Linked DNA regions of Roseisolibacter agri. The protein of the gene in region 1 binds, or shares a complex with, the protein of each later gene. Links are inferred from orthologs where the notes say so. Each region holds a gene or a part of one and is shown on either strand. Other genes may lie near its edges.

Region 1 (4,190 bases):
CCCAGACGGCAGTCCCGAGCACCAGCCCACCGGCGAATCCGGCAGCCAGCAGCGCCAGCGCCCCGGCGCCGGCGTCCTCCTCGCGGCGGCGGCGCATCCGGCGGTCGTGGTCGCGGCGCTCGTTGCGGCGGCGCTCGAACACGCCCGGCCCATCGTCGATGAGGAGCCGCGCGCGACGCCGCCTCACATCTCCCTCCGCGCGGCGATGGCTTGGGCGATGGTCACGCCGTCGGCGTACTCCAGGTCCCCGCCCACCGGCAGGCCGCGCGCGATGCGGGTGACGGCCACGCCGCTCACCTGCCCCGCCAGCTGGCGCTGCACGTACAGCGCGGTCGCCTCGCCCTCGAGGCTCGGATTGGTGGCCACGATCACCTCGCGAATCTCCCCGTCCCGCACCCGCGTCACGAGGCGGTCGATGGTCAGGTCCTCGGGCATCACGCCGTCCAGCGGCGACAGGCGCCCACCGAGCACGTGATAGAGCCCGCGGTACTCGCCCGTGCGCTCGATGGCGCCGATGTCGGACGCCTCCTCGACGGCGCAGATCACGCTGCGGTCGCGCCGCTGGTCGCGGCACACGGCGCAGCGCTCCTCCTCGGTGAGGTTGAAGCACTCGGCGCACGGGCGCACGCGCTCGGCCAGCGTCGTGAGCGCGTCGGCCAGACGGCGGCTCTGCTCGGGGCGCTGCTTCAGCAGGTAGTACGTCAGCCGCAGCGCGGTCTTGCGGCCGATGCCGGGCAGCTTGGACAGCTCGGCGGCCAGTTCGTCGATCGCGGACACGGCGACGTCGGGACTCGGCGCGTCCGGCTCAGAACGGGAGCTGGAACGGCAGGTTCATCCCGCCGGCCGCCTTCCCCATCTCCGCCTCCTCGAGCGCCTTCGCCTTCGCCTGCGCGTCGCGCACCGCGACGGTGACGAGGTCCTCGAGCATCGCGACGTCGTCGGCGCTGACGACGCTCGGGTCGATCTTCACCGAGCGCACCGCGCCCTTGCCGTCCGCCTCGACGGTGACCATGCCGCCGCCGGCGGTGCCGGTCACGGTCCGCTGCGCGAGCTCGTCCTGGATCTGCTGCAGCCGCCCCTGCATCTCCTGGGCTTGCTGCATGAGCTTCATGATATCCATGACCGAAAACCTAATGCGAGAGACGTGACCGCGGAGAACGGAACGGCGGAAGTCGGTGAGGCGTGATACGAAAGGGCGGACGCTGGCAGCTCGAACCTTCAGGCGCGATTCCGCTCCACCGTATCGCGCCGTTCCGTTCTCCGCCTTCTCGTTCTGCGCCGTATCGTCCTCCGCCTATTCGAGCAGATCGAGGTCGAGTGCGTCGATCGCTGCGCCGAGGACGGGATCGCGCCGGCTCAGCGCGGTCATGCGCTCGGCCCGCACCGTCTCGGTCGTGAGCCGCTCGGCGGGCGCGCCGCTGGCTTCGGGCGCCCGCACGATCACGCGCGTCGCGCCGGGATGCGCGCGCTGCACCGCGACCAGCACGTCGTCGCGCGCGCTCTCGAGCGCCTGCACGTAGGCGGGGTTCGCCTCCTGCAGCTCGATCGTCACCGCGCCTGAGGCCGCGACCGCGATGGGCAGGGCGTCCGCGAGCGCGGAGCCGATGAGCGGCCGCGCCGCGCGCGCGAAGTCGACCACCTGGTCCCACCGCTCGGCGAGCACCGCGACGTCCATCGTCGGGCCGCGCGGCGCGTCGGCGACGGCGCTCGGCGCGGCACTGGGCGCGGGTGCCGCGACGGGCGCCGGTCGCGTCGGGACGGGACGATCGACGGGACGCTCGACAGGACGATCGGCGACGGCGACCGCGGGTGCGGCGCGCTGCACGACCTGCGACTGCTCGGCCACCGCGGCGTCGAACGCGGCGCGCAGGCTCGCGCCCGGCGGCGCCGGCCGGCGCGCCTCGTCGGCCGGCGCGGGCGCGGGACGCGCGGGTGGACGCGGCGGCATTGCGGGCGCGCCGCCACCACCGCCACCATCGCCACCACCGCCACCACCGCCACCGCCGCCGCTCCCCAGCTCGCGCAGCAGCGACTCCAGCTCCACGCTGCGATCGAGCAGGGCGAAGCGCACGAGCAGCGTCTCCAGCAGCAGCTGCTGCTGTCCGCTCTTGCGGAATCGTGGCTCCGTCTCGACCAGCACGTGGAGCATGCGCAGCAGGTCCGCGGGCGTGAGCGCGCCCACGCGCGCGGCGAGCGCCTCGCGCGCGCGCTCGCTCAGCTCGGGCACGGCGCCGCCCAGCGACAGCGCGAGCAGCGCGCGCAGCATGTCGCCCAGCCCCGTGAGGAAGAGCGAGAAGTCGATGCCCGCCTCCGCGAGCCGCGCGACCGCGCCGAACACGTCGCCCGCGCGGCGCTCCGCGACGAGGTCGAGCACCGCGAGGTACTCGTCCTCCGGCACGAGGCCGAGCGCCTCCTGCACGCGCGCCGCGGTCACGTGCGCGTCCTCCCCGAGTGAGAGCACCTGGTCGGTGAGCGACAGCGCGTCGCGCAGGCCGCCGTCGGCGGCGCGCGCGACCATGCCCAGCGCATCGGGCTCGTACGCGACGCCCTCCGCGTCGAGCACCGCGGCCAGCCGCTCGCGGATCTCGGCCGGGCCGATGCGCTTCAGGTCGAAGCGCTGCAGGCGGCTCAGGATCGGCGCCGCGAGCTGCGCGATCTTCTGCGGCTCGGTGGTCGCGAACACGAACACGACGCGCGGCGGCGGCTCCTCGAGGATCTTGAGGAGCGCGTTCCACGCCTCGCGCGTGAGCATGTGCGCCTCGTCGACGATGTAGACCTTGTAGCGGTCGTCGCCGGTGGGCGCGTACATCGCGCGCTCGCGCAGCTCGCGCGCGTCGTCCACGCTGCGGTTGCTCGCCGCGTCCAGCTCCACGACGTCGAGCGAAGAGCTGCCGCTCCAGATGCGCAGGCAGCTGGCGCAGGTGCCGCACGGCTCGCCGTCCGCCTTCGCGCCGCGCACCTCGCAGTTGAGCGCCATCGCCAGCACGCGCGCGAGCGTCGTCTTGCCCGTGCCTCGCGGCCCGCACAGCAGGTAGCCGTGCGCCACGCGCCCGCGGGCGATCGCCCCCTTGAGCGTGTTGGACACGTGCGACTGCACGGCCACCGAGGCGAAGTTCTTGGGGCGGTACTTGCGCGCGAGGGCGAGGGACATCGGCGGGAGACGCGGTGCGCGGCGCTGAGCGCGGCCCGGTGCTGCCGCGACGCGCGGCGGCCGGGGTCGGTCGGCGCCGACGCCGGAATCTCGCGGCCGCCCCGGCGCGTCGCCAGCGGCTTGCGCGGCGCGCGTCCGCGACACCTGTGCAGCGCGACGCTGGCGGCGGCCCGCCCCGTGCACCACCGTTGGGCATGTCCCGCGCTTTCGTGAACGAGGACGCCGGCGGCGCCACGCCGCGCCGCGGCTACGGGCTGCCCGCCCGCGACGACCCGCGCTTCGACGAGGCGGCGGCGGCCGCGCTGCTGGAGGCCGCGCGCGCCGGCGAGACCGCGAGCGCCGAGGAGGCCACCGGCTACTACTGGGGCGAGCCGCGCCTGCACGCGCCGGTGCGCGCACTGCTGCTGCGCGCGCGCGCCGCCGGCGACGACCGGCTCGCGCAGCTGGCCGAGCGGTTCCTCCGCTGACGCTCCCGCCCGACTCCGAGCGCCTCGCACAGCTCGAGCGCACCGTCGCCGAGCTGCAGCGCGAGGTCGCGGCGCTGCGTGCATCGCAGGCGCCGCCCGCCGCGCCGTCCGTCGTGCGTCGCGCGCCCTCGACATCGGCGCGGCGCGCCTGGTCGCTGCGGCGCGGCCTGGGCACGCTCTCGATGCGGCTCGGACTCGGCCCGGTGCCGGCGGACGGCGCGGAGCTGGAGGCCCTCGTCGGCCGCTACGGCACCGTGGCGCTCGCGGTGCTGCTCATCCTCATGGGCCTCGGCGCGTTCCTGACGTGGGCGATCGCTGCCGTCACGCTCACGCCCACGACGCGCGTCGCGCTCGGCGCGGTGGGCGCCGCGGCACTGGCCGCCGGCGGCTGGCGGCTGCGAGTGCGCGACGAGGGCGGCGGCACGGGCACGCGCCGGTTCGGCGACGTGCTGCTCGCGCTCGCGCTGGCGGCGGTGCACGTGGACGCGTGGGGCGCGGGTCCAGCGCTCGGCCTGGTGTCGGCCGGCGTCGCGCTGGCGATCGCGGCGGCCGCGTCGGGCGCGGTCGCGTTC
Region 2 (4,208 bases), on another replicon or contig:
GAAGCCGGCGTGAGCAGTGGGCTCGTCTTCTTCCACTTCGGGGAGAAGGACGCGCTGCTGGCCGCGTTGCTCGACTGGCTGCTGGCGAGCACGCTGGTCGCCGGCGAGCTGCCGACGGCCGCGCTGCTGGCCTCCATGCCCGCCGACGCGACCGCGTCCGAGCGGATGCTCGCCGTGGTCCGCCGCGACCTGCTGGCGCTCCGGCGCGCCCGCGCCCGCGTCGAGCTGTTCTTCGCCTACTGGGTCCTGGGCACCCACGACCCGGTGATCCGCCAGACCATCCGCGCGGCCCTCGCGCGCTACCGCGCGTCGTTCCTGCCGCTGGCCGAGGCGGTGGTGGCGGAGGCGCCGTGGCGCTGGGGGCCGGACGGCGCGGCGGGGCTGGCCAGCGTCGCGGCCAGCTTCGTCGAGGGGAACGCGCTGCGCGCCGTGCACGACCCCTCCGGCTTCGACGCCGACCGCGCCATGGCGGCGCTGGTCACGCTCCTCCGCACGCCCGGCTCGACTCCCGTCTCCACGTTTCCCGACGCACCGTGATGCAGCACGCGCCATCGCCCGACGCTCGACACGAGCACGCCCCTTCGCACACGCACGACGAGCCGCACGACGACATCATCCACCCCTCGCCGCTGGCGTTCATCCTGGTGCACGTGGCGTGCATCGGCGCGTTCTGGAGCGGCGTGCCGGCGAGCGCGCTGCTGCTCTGCCTCGCGCTGTACGTGGTGCGGATGTTCGGCGTGACGGCCGGCTACCATCGCTACTTCTCGCACCGCTCGTTCAAGACGGGGCGCGTGATGCAGTTCGTGCTCGCGTTCATCGCGCAGAGCACCGCGCAGCGCGGGATCCTCTGGTGGGCGGCGAAGCACCGGCACCACCATCGCCACAGCGACACCGAGCACGACGTGCACTCGCCGCGGCACATGGGCTTCTGGTACTCGCACGTCGGCTGGATCTTCACCGCGCAGCACGACACGACGGACTTCGACAGCATCCCGGACCTGACGAAGTATCCGGAGCTGATGTGGCTCGAGCGGCATCCGTACCTGCCGGCGGCGACGCTCGCGATCGCGTGCTTCGCGCTCGGCGGGTGGCCGGCGCTGTTCGTCGGGTTCTTCTGGAGCACGGTGCTGCTGTACCACGGCACCTTCTTCATCAACTCGCTGGCGCACGTGCACGGGAAGCAGCGCTACGTGACCGGCGACGACTCGCGCAACAACTGGTGGCTCGCCGTCATCACGCTGGGCGAGGGGTGGCACAACAACCACCACGCGTACCAGCGCTCGACGCGGCAGGGGTTCCGCTGGTACGAGTACGACCCGACGTTCTACATCCTCAAGGCGATGTCGTGGCTCGGCCTCGTGTGGGAGCTCGGTGAGCCGCCGGCCGATGTCGTGCGCAACGAGCGGCAGCTGGGCCGCGCGGTGATCGAGAAGGTGTCGCGCCACCTGGCGGAGAGCTTCCACGCGCCGGCGATCGCGGCGCGGCTGCAGGAGTCGCGTGAAGTGCTGGAGCATGCGCTCGCCGACGCACGACACGCGGCGCAGCACGCGCGCGACGAGGCGGTGGCGAAGCTGACCGCGCGGCTGGCGGAGCTGCACCTGCCGCACGTGCCGACGCTGGACGAGCTGCGCGAGGCGGCGCGGCAGAAGTACGCGAGCTCGCCGTCGATGGAGACGATCGTGCTGCGGGCGCGGGAGCGGCTGCTGGAGGCGATCGCGCGCGAGCTGCTCGCGCCCTCGCTGGCGGGGCCGGCGCCGCTGCCGGCCTGACCGATTCGATGCGGGATGCACGAAGGGGGCGCTCCGAGTGGAGCGCCCCCTTCGTCGTTCGCGCGAGCGTCGTGCGCTCGGTCCAGCTCAATCCATCAGCCGCAGCGGCATCACCAGGCAGAGGTACTTCGCCGGATCGCTCCACCCCTCGGGCTCCACCGTCGCGGCGCGCTCCGGCGCCTTGAACGTGAGGCGGATCTCCTCGGTCGGCATGTAGCGCAGGATCTCGAGGAGGTAGCTGGCGTTGAAGCCGATGTCGAGCTGGTCGCCCTCGAAGCGGATCGGCAGCTCGTCGGCCGCCTCGCCCAGGTCGGGCGTCTGCACCGAGAACTTCAGCATCCCCGCGTTGAACGACAGGCGGATCCGGTGCGTCTGGTCCGACGCGATGACCGACATGCGCTTCAGCGCGCTCGTGAGCGAGCCCTTGTCGGCGATCGCGTACTTGTCGTTGTCCTTCGGGATGACCTGCTCGTAGTTCGGGTACGGCCCCTCGATCAGGCGCGTGTACACCGCCGTGAACGGCGAGCGGAAGCCGAGGTGGTTGTCGCCGCGCGCGATCTCCAGCTCCTCCTCCGCCGGGAAGAGGCGGCGGATCTGGTCGAGCGCCTTCGGCGGCACGATCAGGTCGCCCGTCGCCGCGCCCGTGGACGCGATGGGGAGCTCCATGCGCGCCAGGCGGTGGCCGTTGGTCGCCACCATGCGCATGCGCTCGGGGCGCAGCTCCCACAGCACGCCGTTGAGGATCGGGCGGCTCTCCTCGGTGCTGACGGCGAACGACGTGTGCTGGATGAGCTTCTGCAGGTCGCCGCTCTTGATGCGCCAGCTCTCGTCGAAGCGGACCGCGGGGAAGGCCGGGAACTCGTCCTTCGGCAGGCCGAGGAGCTTGAAGCGCGAGCGGCCGCACTCGAGCGTCACGCGCTGCTCGCCGGCGGCCGCGATCTTCACGGGCGAGGGCGGGAGCTCGCGCGCGATCTCCTGGAGCTTCTTCGCCGGGATCGTGATCGCGCCCGGGGTCTCGACGTCGGCCGCGACCTCCGTGCTGACCGCGATGTCCAGGTCCGTGCCCGACAGGCGGATCCCGCGCTCGGTGGTCTCGAGCAGGATGTTGGCGAGCACCGGCAGCGTGGTCTTGGCCGGGATGCTCGCCGCGACGGCGCTGAGGCCTTCCTGCAACTTCTCCCGGGAGATCGTGAAGCGCATGAGCGGCACGGGTGCCCGCGAGACGGGCGGTTGAAACGCGAGGAGTCGCGAGACCGACGGACGATGCCGCGCGGCTGCGGGAACGAGCGGTCGAGCGGGCGGGATCGTGCGGCTCGTCCACATCTGCCCAGGTCCGACTGGTACTTGCTGTTTTATAGATCTAGAAGACAGCAGTACCAGTAGAGGCTGTGGACGTGTCGAGAGCCGCCGGAAGTTACGCTGGCGTCGGCACTTTGCCAGTGGGAATCGGTCCGGCTCGATGTGGACGGCGGTGGGGATCGGCGGCCTTCTCCACGTGGCGGCACCGTGGAGAACCGCGGCGTGTGGAGTGCGGCCCCGCCGCTGTGGAGTACGTGCCCGCGATGTGGAAGCCGGTGGGCATCAGCGCAGGGTTTCCAACACGCGCCGCACCTTCTCCACGCGCGCGCGAAACGCCTCGTCCTCGGCCATCATCGCCACGGCGCGCTCCAATGAATGGATGACCGTGGAGTGATCGCGGCCGCCGAACGCGCTCCCGATCTCCACCAGCTGCAGCGCGAGCAGCTCGCGCGTGAGCCACATCGCGACCTGGCGCGGCACGGTGAGCGTCTTGGTCCGCGTCTTCGACTGCAGCCCGTCCGGCGTCACGCCCCACTCGGCGCTCACGGCCTGCTGGATGACGAAGGGCGTCAGCGGCGAGCCCGCGGGGATGCCGAGCGCCTGGCCGGGCGCGCTCACCAGCGTGCCGGTGCGGGCGGCGACGGCGAGCGCCTCGACGGCGCCCTCGGAGCGCAGCTTGTCGCGCAGCGCCTCGCGCGCCAGGTCGACGGTGATGTCGCCGCGCTTGAGCGAGGCGTACGCCAGCAGCTTGATGATCGACCCTTCCAGCTCGCGCACGCTCGACTTCACGTGCTGCGCGATGAACTCGAGGACCTCGTCGGGGATCGTGAGCTCGAGGTGGTCCAGCTCCGCCTTCTTGCGGAGGATGGCGACGCGGTGCTCGAACTCCGGCAGGTCCACGTGCGCGACCATGCCCCACTCGAAGCGCGAGACGAGGCGCGCCTCGAGCCCGGGGATCTCCTTGGGCGGGCGGTCGCTCGTGAGGCAGATCTGGCGCCCCGCCTCGTAGATCGCGTTGAACGTGTGGAAGAACTCCTCCTGCGTCGTCTCCTTCCCCTTCAGGAACTGGACGTCGTCGACCAGCAGGAGGTCGGTCTCGCGGTAGCGCCGGCGGAACTCGGCCGTCGTGCGGCTCTGGAT

Evidence for each region. The genes of interacting proteins can lie anywhere in the genome.
Region 2: the proteins of dnaX (region 1) and dnaN are in contact, whole or in part, in a cryo-EM structure (PDB 8GIZ), measured with the Escherichia coli proteins. The link is inferred for Roseisolibacter agri from one-to-one orthologs.

The regions. Positions count from the first base shown.
Region 1 is NZ_BRXS01000004.1:361,664-365,853, reverse strand. The notes cover bases 724-3,595. They hold dnaX (DNA polymerase III subunit gamma/tau), read right to left. Parts: upstream 3,152-3,595; coding sequence 1,295-3,151; downstream 724-1,294. Other genes in these bases: rosag_RS13800 (hypothetical protein), read left to right, coding at 3,346-3,595; rosag_RS13810 (YbaB/EbfC family nucleoid-associated protein), read right to left, coding at 806-1,120; recR (recombination mediator RecR), read right to left, coding at 724-777. In the rest of the region: rosag_RS13820 (hypothetical protein), read right to left, coding at 1-187; more of recR, read right to left, coding at 184-723; more of rosag_RS13800, read left to right, coding at 3,596-3,618; rosag_RS13795 (DUF2339 domain-containing protein), read left to right, coding at 3,732-4,190. UniProt on the Escherichia coli protein: Part of the beta sliding clamp loading complex, which hydrolyzes ATP to load the beta clamp onto primed DNA to form the DNA replication pre-initiation complex.
Region 2 is NZ_BRXS01000002.1:166,771-170,978, reverse strand. The notes cover bases 914-3,803. They hold dnaN (DNA polymerase III subunit beta), read right to left. Parts: upstream 2,970-3,803; coding sequence 1,857-2,969; downstream 914-1,856. Other genes in these bases: dnaA (chromosomal replication initiator protein DnaA), read right to left, coding at 3,351-3,803; rosag_RS05380 (acyl-CoA desaturase), read left to right, coding at 914-1,769. In the rest of the region: rosag_RS05385 (TetR/AcrR family transcriptional regulator), read left to right, coding at 1-537; more of rosag_RS05380, read left to right, coding at 537-913; more of dnaA, read right to left, coding at 3,804-4,208. UniProt on the Escherichia coli protein: Confers DNA tethering and processivity to DNA polymerases and other proteins. Acts as a clamp, forming a ring around DNA (a reaction catalyzed by the clamp-loading complex) which diffuses in an ATP-independent manner freely and bidirectionally along dsDNA.